4 regions of the Pseudomonas trutticola BRTCR10 genome follow, and region 3 is predicted to be linked to each of the others. Evidence: predicted binding sites of a transcription regulator. Region 3 holds the regulator's gene; each other region holds the start of a gene.
What was found. The regulator sigma-54, encoded in region 3, starts transcription at its own class of promoters, with help from an activator protein. The targets are predictions, from matches to a motif close to ANTGGCATNNANNTTGCTNT.
Positions count from the first base shown of each region.

Region 1 (2,203 bases), 1.0 Mb from region 3:
GCAATCCTGAGCCCCTGATTTTACTGGCACATCGAGGTGAATGGTTTTGGGCTGCTTCGCAGCCATCGGGGATAAATCCCCTCGCCACAAAAGCCCTCGGCAAACCTCAACGCAGCGCGGCGATAGCATCTACCGACTCACGAATCAGCGCCGGGCCTTTATAGATGAAGCCAGAGTAGATTTGCACCAGGCTGGCACCGGCAAGAATTTTCTCGGCCGCGTGCTTGCCTTCGGTGATGCCGCCCGCCGCGATGATCGGCAGACGACCACCCAGTTCACCCGCCAGCACCTTCACGGTATTCGTGCTCTTCTCACGCACTGGCGCGCCAGACAAACCGCCCGCCTCGTCGCCATGTTCCATGCCTTCAACACCGACACGGCTCAAGGTGGTGTTGGTAGCGATCACCGCGTCCATCCCGGTTTCGATCAGGGCCTGAGCGACTTGCGCGGTTTCTTCATCAGTCATGTCCGGGGCAATCTTGATCGCCAGCGGCACATGCTTGCCGTGACGCAGCGCCAGTTCGGCGCGACGGGTGGCCAGGTCTGCCAGCAATTGTTTGAGCGAATCACCGAACTGCAGACTGCGCAGCCCCGGGGTGTTCGGCGAGCTGACGTTGACCGTGATGTAACTGGCGTGGGCGTAAACCTTGTCCAGGCAGATCAGGTAATCGTCAACTGCGCGCTCGACCGGGGTATCGAAGTTCTTGCCGATGTTGATACCCAGCACGCCTTGGTATTTCGCAGCAGCCACCCGCGCCAGCAGGTTATCCACACCGAGGTTGTTGAAACCCATGCGGTTGATGATCGCCTCGGCTTCCGGCAGGCGGAAGATCCGTGGTTTCGGGTTGCCTGGCTGCGGACGCGGGGTCACGGTGCCTATTTCGACAAAACCGAAACCCAGCTGCGCGAAGCCATCGATGGCGGCGCCGTTCTTGTCCAGACCGGCCGCCAGCCCCACCGGGTTGGGAAATTCCAGCCCCATCACGGTCACCGGCATTTTTGCCGGGGCCTTGCACAGCAAGCCGTTTAAGCCCAAACGCCCACCCGCGCCGATCAGATCCAGCGACAGATCGTGGGAGGTTTCCGGGGAAAGTTTGAACAACAGCTGACGGGCCAGGGTGTACATGGGCGGCAATGACTCGGGCGGCGAAAAGAGGCGGCGATTATAGCCGGGCATCGACCTGCGGCGCGAGGCGCACGCACAAATCGCTGGCACTGGCATATGCCTTGCACTCTCCTGGCTATCAGCGCGCGGGCCAACGAAGGCAGGCGCGCAAGGACAATGGCGTCGTCTTCGGGTTTTGCCTGCGCAAAGTCTGTGGCGGCGCTTTTTTTCGAGGTGACGTTGTATGAATGAACCTTCGGTAGGGCCGCTGGCCTGGGTCAATGGCAGCGATGCCCCGGAAAAAACCGCGATCAACCTGGGCTTCATGGCCCTGAGCGATTGCGCCTCGGTCGTCGTCGCGGCCACACAGGGCTTTGCCCAGCCTTACGGGCTGACCCTGAACCTCAAACGCCAGACCTCCTGGGCCGGTTTGCGCGACAAACTGGTCAGCGGCGAACTGGATGCCGCCCACAGCCTGTACGGCCTGATCTACGCGGTGCACCTGGGCATTGGCGGCGTGGCGTCGACCGACATGGCGGTATTGATGGGCCTTAACCAGAATGGTCAAAGCCTCAACCTCTCCCACGGCCTGCAAAATCTCGGCGTGACCAGCCCTGAAGCGCTCGACGCGCACGTGCACCAAAGCCGCGCAAAACTCACCTTCGCGCAGACCTTTCCCACCGGCACCCATGCCATGTGGCTTTATTACTGGCTAGCGAGTCAGGGCATTCATCCTTTGCAGGATGTCGATAGCGTGGTGGTGCCGCCGCCGCAAATGGTCGCGCACCTGCAAGCCGGGCGCATCGACGGCTTCTGCGTCGGCGAACCGTGGGCCGCCAGCGCGGTGCAGCAGGATCTCGGTTTCACGTTGGCCACCAGCCAGACCATCTGGCCCGATCACCCGGAAAAAGTCCTTGGTTGCACCCGCGCATTTGTCGAGCAATACCCGAACACGGCGCGGGCGCTGGTGATGGCGATCCTCGAAGCCAGCCGTTTCATCGATGCAAGCGCGGAAAATCGTCGCAGCACCGCGCAGCTGCTCAGTGCGCCGGAATATCTGGACGCGCCGGTATCCTGCATCGAACCGCGTTTTCTCGG
Region 1 is NZ_CM149552.1:2,110,646-2,112,848, reverse strand. Features, by position in the region: gene ACVVH8_RS09510 (quinone-dependent dihydroorotate dehydrogenase) at 107-1,126, opposite strand; gene ACVVH8_RS09505 (CmpA/NrtA family ABC transporter substrate-binding protein) at 1,350-2,203, shown strand, end outside.
Region 1: ACVVH8_RS09505 (CmpA/NrtA family ABC transporter substrate-binding protein) is a predicted target of sigma-54. The motif match lies at 1,215-1,234, and genes of this name have one in related genera.

Region 2 (2,203 bases), 2.1 Mb from region 3:
GAATCGGCGGCTTGGCCACTTCGCGCAGAATGCCGTCGGTGCGTACGCGCACCCGGTAGTTCTTTTCGTAGGGTTCGAAGTGCAGGTCGGAGGAGCCGCTTTTGATCGCATCCAGCAGCATCTTGTGAACGAAGCGCACCACCGGCGCATCGTCGGCGTCGAGTCCGCCGATGGCGTCCTGCTTGCTGTCGTCGATGGATTCGACATCAACGCCATCGAGATCGACGTCGGCCATGTCTTCGAGGCCGCTGGCGTGGGTGTCGAAGAACTTTTCGATGGCATCGGTGAGCTTGTCGTCCTCCACCAGAATGGCTTCGGTGCTCAGCCCGGTGCTGAACTGGATGTCATTGATCGCCTGATGATTGCTCGGGTCGGAAATGCCCACGAACAGTTTGTTGCCGCGTCGCCACAAGGGCAGGGCGTGGTGCTGGCGCACCAGTTTTTCACTGACCAGGCCTTTGGGCTGGGTTTCCTTGTCCAGGCAATTAAGGTCCATGAAAGCCATGCCGAAGTGCTCCGAAGCGATCTCGGCCACCTGCCAGCTCTTCACCAGTTTGTTCTGCACCAGATAACTGACCAGCGACAGGCGATTGCGCTGGGCCTGTTGCCAGGCTTGCTGGGCGCTTTTTTCCGTAAGCAGTTCGGCCTGCACCAATTGCTTGGCCAGACCGCTCAGAGCGATGTCATTCATGGGGATTCCGCACGCTTGCAGTTCATGACTTATAGCCTAGTCAAGTGACAGCGCCAAACACCCTCGGTGCAGGTGACAAAAAGTGTCAGATAGTGCGGTTGCAGGTTGTAGGAAATGGCGGCGTCCCGAGGACGCGCTCAGTCTTCCGGGCGTTGACCGGTTTGGCATGGGCTATGCTGAGCTCATCTCAGATCATGAGATTTCGACTCATGCATGGAGCGTGTCTATGAAAAAACAACAAGGTTTTACTCTGATCGAACTGCTGATCGTGGTGGCGATCATCGGGATTCTGGCGACCATCGCCTTGCCGCAGTACACCAAGTACCAGGCACGGTCGAAGGTGACGGCGGGGCTGGCGGAAATCAGCGCGCTGAAAGTGCCGTTCGAGGACACCATCAATCAAGGGACCGACCCGACGCTGACGCTGGTAACCGGTAGTGCAACTTATGTGACGACCAACTGCGGTACGGTGACTGCTTCGGGTACTGCGTCTTCGGGGGCAGGCACCATCGTTTGCACATTGGCCAATGCGCCCGCTCCCGTGTTGGGCAAAACCATCACGCTGACCCGCTCTGGCGGTGCGACGGGTAACACGGCCGGCGTCTGGAGCTGTGCATCGACGGTAAACGCCGACTACGCGCCTAAAGGTTGCCCTGGCAGTGGTACCTGATCATTCGGGTTAGTGTCGTCAAATGCCCCGCTTTGCGGGGCATTTTTCATTGCGTAGCACTTCACAAAAGCTTCAATAATTTCAGCGCTTTAGGAACTTTCCAAAAAACCGCAACTTGCATGTGAATTTTGCACATGTCATGCAATTTGCATGAATCCGGAAATTTGCGTTATTTGTAAGATATTGATTTGTAACGATTTTATATGTTTTGAAAAGTTGGCACAGCGTTCGCAATATCTCCAGTAACCCTGCTGACAAGACATCCAGCAGACTTTCCAGAAAAACAGGAGTTACTCGTATGAAGAAGTTCGCTATCACTGCCGCTGCTGCTACCGCGCTGACCCTGACCATGGCTTCCGGTGCATTTGCACAATCCACCCAGGCTACCCAGGCTCCTATGACCCTGGCCGCCGGCGAAGTCACCAAGGCTAAAGAAGCTACTTCCGATACCTGGATCACTACCAAAGTGAAAAGCGACCTGGTCACCGAAAAAGGCATCCCAGGCACCGACATCAAAGTAGAAACCAACAAAGGCGTCGTTTCCCTGTCGTCGACTGTTGCTGTAACTGACGCTCAGAAAGCCACCGCTGTAGCGATCACCAAGAAAATCAAAGGCGTCAAAGCGGTCTCCGCTGACGGCCTGAAAGCCGAGTAAGGCATGACTTCTCGCCTGGACCGGGAGAAGGCGCGACAGACGGGCCGAGCAATACGTCTGCCGCAACTTTAGAGTTCATGCGAACGGTCACACGGATGTGACCATTACAGGCCCCGGCACTTGTGTCGGGGCCTGTTTTATTTGGCACGCAAAAACAATGTGGGAGCGAGCCTGCTCGCGAAGTGCT
Region 2 is NZ_CM149552.1:5,599,863-5,602,065, reverse strand. Features, by position in the region: gene pilB (type IV-A pilus assembly ATPase PilB) at 1-691, opposite strand, end outside; gene ACVVH8_RS25395 (pilin) at 918-1,361, shown strand; gene ACVVH8_RS25390 (BON domain-containing protein) at 1,660-2,016, shown strand.
Region 2: ACVVH8_RS25395 (pilin) is a predicted target of sigma-54. The motif match lies at 852-871, and genes of this name have one in related genera.

Region 3 (2,203 bases):
GATGCCGTTGCCGAAACCGGTAGAGCCGAGTTTCTCACGGGCGATCAGGGCCTCGAAGACATCTTGCATCTCCAGATCCGGCACTTCGCGGGCGATCAGGTTGGCAATTTGTTCGAGGGCTTTCTTTTTACTGCCGCCCGGCACGTTCACCAGGGAACGGCCGGGGGTCAGGATACTTTCAAGTCGGATCATGGAATGGGGGGTTATCGACCGGTGGCGCCCTGGAGCAGGCTCTGGGTCTTTTCCTTATGCTTTTTGAGTTGTTTATCCAGCTTGTCGGTCAAGGCGTCGATCGCCGCGTACATATCGGTATGTTCCGCATTGGCGACCACTTCGCTGCCGGGTATATGCAAGGTGGCTTCGATTTTCTGCTTCAGCTTTTCGACGCACATCGTGACTTGCACGTTGGTGATCTTGTCGAAATGTCGTTCCAGTCGTTGGAGTTTTTCCTCGATGTAGGAACGCAGAGGTTGGGTCACTTCCAGTTGGTGTCCACTGATGTTGACTTGCATACAGCTTCTCCTTCGTTGCCAGTGCATAAAGCGGCAGGCTGGATAGCCTGCCACTGGAACGCTGTAACGTGGCTTACATCAACCGCTTGCGTTCGCTCGAAGGCGCGATCCCTAAGGACTCGCGGTACTTGGCGACGGTGCGGCGAGCCACCTGAATGCCTTGTGCCTCCAGTAAACCAGCGATCTTGCTGTCACTCAACGGCTTTTTCTGATTTTCCGCCGCAACCAGTTTTTTGATGATCGCGCGGATCGCCGTGGACGAGCATTCACCGCCTTCGGAGGTGCTGACGTGGCTGGAGAAAAAGTATTTCAGTTCATAAATACCGCGCGGGGTATGCATGAATTTCTGTGTGGTCACCCGGGAAATCGTCGATTCATGCATGCCGACCGCTTCGGCGATGTCATGCAGGACCAGCGGCTTCATGGCTTCGTCGCCGTATTCCAGGAAGCCGCGCTGATGCTCGACGATCTGGGTGGCCACTTTCATCAGGGTTTCGTTGCGGCTTTGCAGGCTTTTGATGAACCAGCGAGCCTCCTGCAACTGATTGCGCATGAAGGTGTTGTCGGCGCTGGTATCGGCGCGACGCACGAATCCGGCGTACTGGGCGTTGACCCGCAGGCGTGGCACGGATTCCTGGTTCAGCTCGACCAGCCAGCGCTCGTTGTCCTTGCGCACGATGACGTCCGGGACGACGTACTCGGCTTCAGTGGATTCAATCTGCGAGCCTGGACGCGGGTTGAGGCTCTGCACCAGTTCGATGACCTGACGCAGCTCGTCTTCCTTGAGCTTCATGCGGCGCATCAACTGGCTGTAGTCGCGGCTGCCGAGCAGGTCGATGTAATCGGTGACCAAGCGTTTGGCTTCAGCCAGCCAAGGTGTCTTGGCCGAGAGCTGGCGTAATTGCAGCAGCAGGCATTCACTGAGGTTGCGGGCGCCAATGCCTGCCGGTTCGAATTGCTGGATGCGGTGCAGGACGGCTTCGATCTCGTCCAGTTCGATGTCCAGTTCCGGGTCGAATGCTTCGAGAATCTCCTCGAGGGTTTCGTCCAGGTAGCCCTGATTGTTGATGCAATCGATCAGGGTCACGGCGATCAGGCGATCGGTGTCGGACATCGGTGCCAGGTTCAATTGCCACAGCAGGTGGCTTTGCAGGCTTTCGCCAGCAGAGGTGCGGGTGGTGAAATCCCACTCGTCGTCGTCGCTGGTTGGCAGGCTGCTGGCACTGGTCTGGTAGACGTCTTCCCAGGCCGTATCGACCGGAAGCTCGTTGGGGATGCGCTCGCTCCAGTCGCCGTCCTCGAGGTTATCCACCGTCGGGGCGGTTTCCTGATAGGAAGGTTCCTGGATCTCGGTGTTGGGCTTCTGTTCGGCGTTGTCGGCCAAGGGGTCGGAGTTGTCGAAGTCGTCGCCTTCTTCCTGGCGTTCGAGCATCGGATTGGATTCCAGGGCCTCCTGGATTTCCTGTTGCAGATCCAGGGTCGACAATTGGAGCAGGCGGATGGCCTGTTGCAGCTGCGGTGTCATCGTCAGCTGCTGGCCCATTCTCAAGACTAGCGATGGTTTCATGGCAGGGGCTTAACACCTTATTCGCCGGCGCTATGCGCCATCCACTACAGGGCGCCGGAGCGCCAAACTTAAGCAAATTATATGCCTGAAACTGAAGTGTTTGCCTAGAGCGCTGTAACAATTA
Region 3 is NZ_CM149552.1:1,062,502-1,064,704, forward strand. Features, by position in the region: gene ptsN (PTS IIA-like nitrogen regulatory protein PtsN) at 1-192, opposite strand, end outside; gene hpf (ribosome hibernation-promoting factor, HPF/YfiA family) at 204-512, opposite strand; gene ACVVH8_RS04545 (RNA polymerase factor sigma-54) at 586-2,079, opposite strand.

Region 4 (2,203 bases), 650 kb from region 3:
CGCGCGCAACATCATACGCTTCAATACGACGCCCATATGACTGTTATCGACTTTGCCGAGAATTTCGCCCAACACTTCTTCGAACGGAACACTGACAAATAGCACGCGTTGCGAACTGCCGTACTTCTTCCAGATGAAATGCGCGACTTCCATCACGCCCAATTCGTGGGCACGCCCGCCCAGATTGAAGAAGCAGAAGTGCGCCATCAGGCCCCGACGCATGATCTGGTAGGCCGCAACAGTCGAATCAAAGCCGCCGGACATCAATACCAGCGTCTGCTCCAACGCACCCAGCGGGTAACCGCCGATGCCGTTGTGCTGGCTGTGGATCACAAACAACCGTTTGTCGCGAACTTCGATGCGGACTTCGATTTCCGGCGCTTTCAGGTCGATTCCGGCAGCACCGCATTCACGACGCAGCTTGCTGCCGACGTATTTTTCGACGTCCATCGAGCTGAACGCATGCTTGCCTGCACGCTTGCAGCGCACCGAGAAAATCTTTCCGGCCAGCGCATCACCGTAGTGCTGTTTGCACTTTTCGGTGATGTCGTCGAAGTCCCCCAGCGGGTACTCGTCGATCTGCAGAAAGTGCGCGATACCGGGCATGCAGGTCAGGCGCTCGCCCATCTCTTTCAAGGCTTTGGCGTCGGTAACACGGGTTTCCAGCTCGAGGTTGTCCCACACACCGTTCACCACCACAGCCGGGTCCAGATCGCGGAGCACGGCGCGGATGTTTTTGGCCAACTGGCGGATAAATTTCGTCCGGACAGGTCGACTCTTGATGGTGATCTCGGGGAAGACTTTTACGATTAGTTTCATGAAAACAGCGCGCGCAGGGCCAGCCGAAAAAGGGGGGCGCGGATTATAGCGGAAATTGCTCAAGGTTTAACCAGTTAATGTGCAGAAGGTTTTGCACGCACCAAAACAGGTCATTTTTCGATTGTGACGCCACATTAGAGGGCGAGAATTTACGCTTTAAGACGCTTTGCACCTTAATAAGCTTGAATTTGGGGCAAAAAACCCATGCTGGGGCACTGGCATGCAATTTGCTCCCTTGTGAGGCAGGTTGCCTTGGCAGACTATCTGCGCCGGCATCACCCATATTAAGGGCATCCACTACCAAGCCCTAAGCCACCCGGAGGACACTATGTCGAAGTCGGTTCAACTCATCAAAGATCATGACGTCAAGTGGATTGATCTGCGCTTCACGGACACCAAAGGCACTCAGCACCACGTGACCATGCCGGCTCGCGATGCGCTGGAAGACGACTTCTTCGAAGTCGGCAAGATGTTCGACGGTTCCTCCATCGCTGGCTGGAAAGGCATCGAAGCCTCCGACATGATCCTGCTGCCGGACGACGACACTGCCGTGCTCGACCCGTTCACCGAAGACGCGACCCTGATCCTGGTCTGCGACATCATCGAACCGTCGACCATGCAAGGTTACGATCGTGACCCACGCGCCATCGCTCACCGCGCCGAGGAATACCTGAAGACCACCGGTATCGGTGACACCGTCTTCGCTGGCCCAGAGCCAGAATTCTTCATCTTCGACGAAGTGAAGTTCAAGTCGGACATCTCCGGCTCGATGTTCAAGATCTACTCCGAACAAGGTTCGTGGATGTCCGACCAGGACATCGAAGGCGGCAACAAAGGCCACCGTCCAGGCGTCAAAGGTGGCTACTTCCCGGTTCCGCCGTTCGACCACGACCACGAAATCCGTACTGCCATGTGCAACGCACTGGAAGAAATGGGCCAGACCGTAGAAGTTCACCACCACGAAGTGGCGACTGCCGGTCAGAACGAAATCGGTGTCAAGTTCAACACCCTGGTGAAGAAAGCTGACGAAGTTCAGACTCTGAAATACGTTGTACACAACGTTGCTGACGCTTACGGCCGCACCGCGACCTTCATGCCGAAGCCACTGTACGGCGACAACGGTTCGGGCATGCACGTACACATGTCCATCGCCAAAGATGGCAAGAACACCTTCGCTGGCGAAGGCTATGCCGGCCTGTCCGAAACCGCCCTGTACTTCATCGGCGGCATCATCAAGCACGGTAAGGCACTGAACGGCTTCACCAACCCGGCCACCAACTCCTACAAGCGTCTGGTGCCAGGCTTCGAAGCTCCGGTAATGCTGGCCTACTCGGCTCGCAACCGTTCCGCCTCGATCCGCATTCCTTACGTCAACAGCCCACGT
Region 4 is NZ_CM149552.1:416,609-418,811, reverse strand. Features, by position in the region: gene thiI (tRNA uracil 4-sulfurtransferase ThiI) at 1-819, opposite strand, end outside; gene glnA (glutamate--ammonia ligase) at 1,148-2,203, shown strand, end outside.
Region 4: glnA (glutamate--ammonia ligase) is a predicted target of sigma-54. The motif match lies at 1,034-1,053, and genes of this name have one in related genera.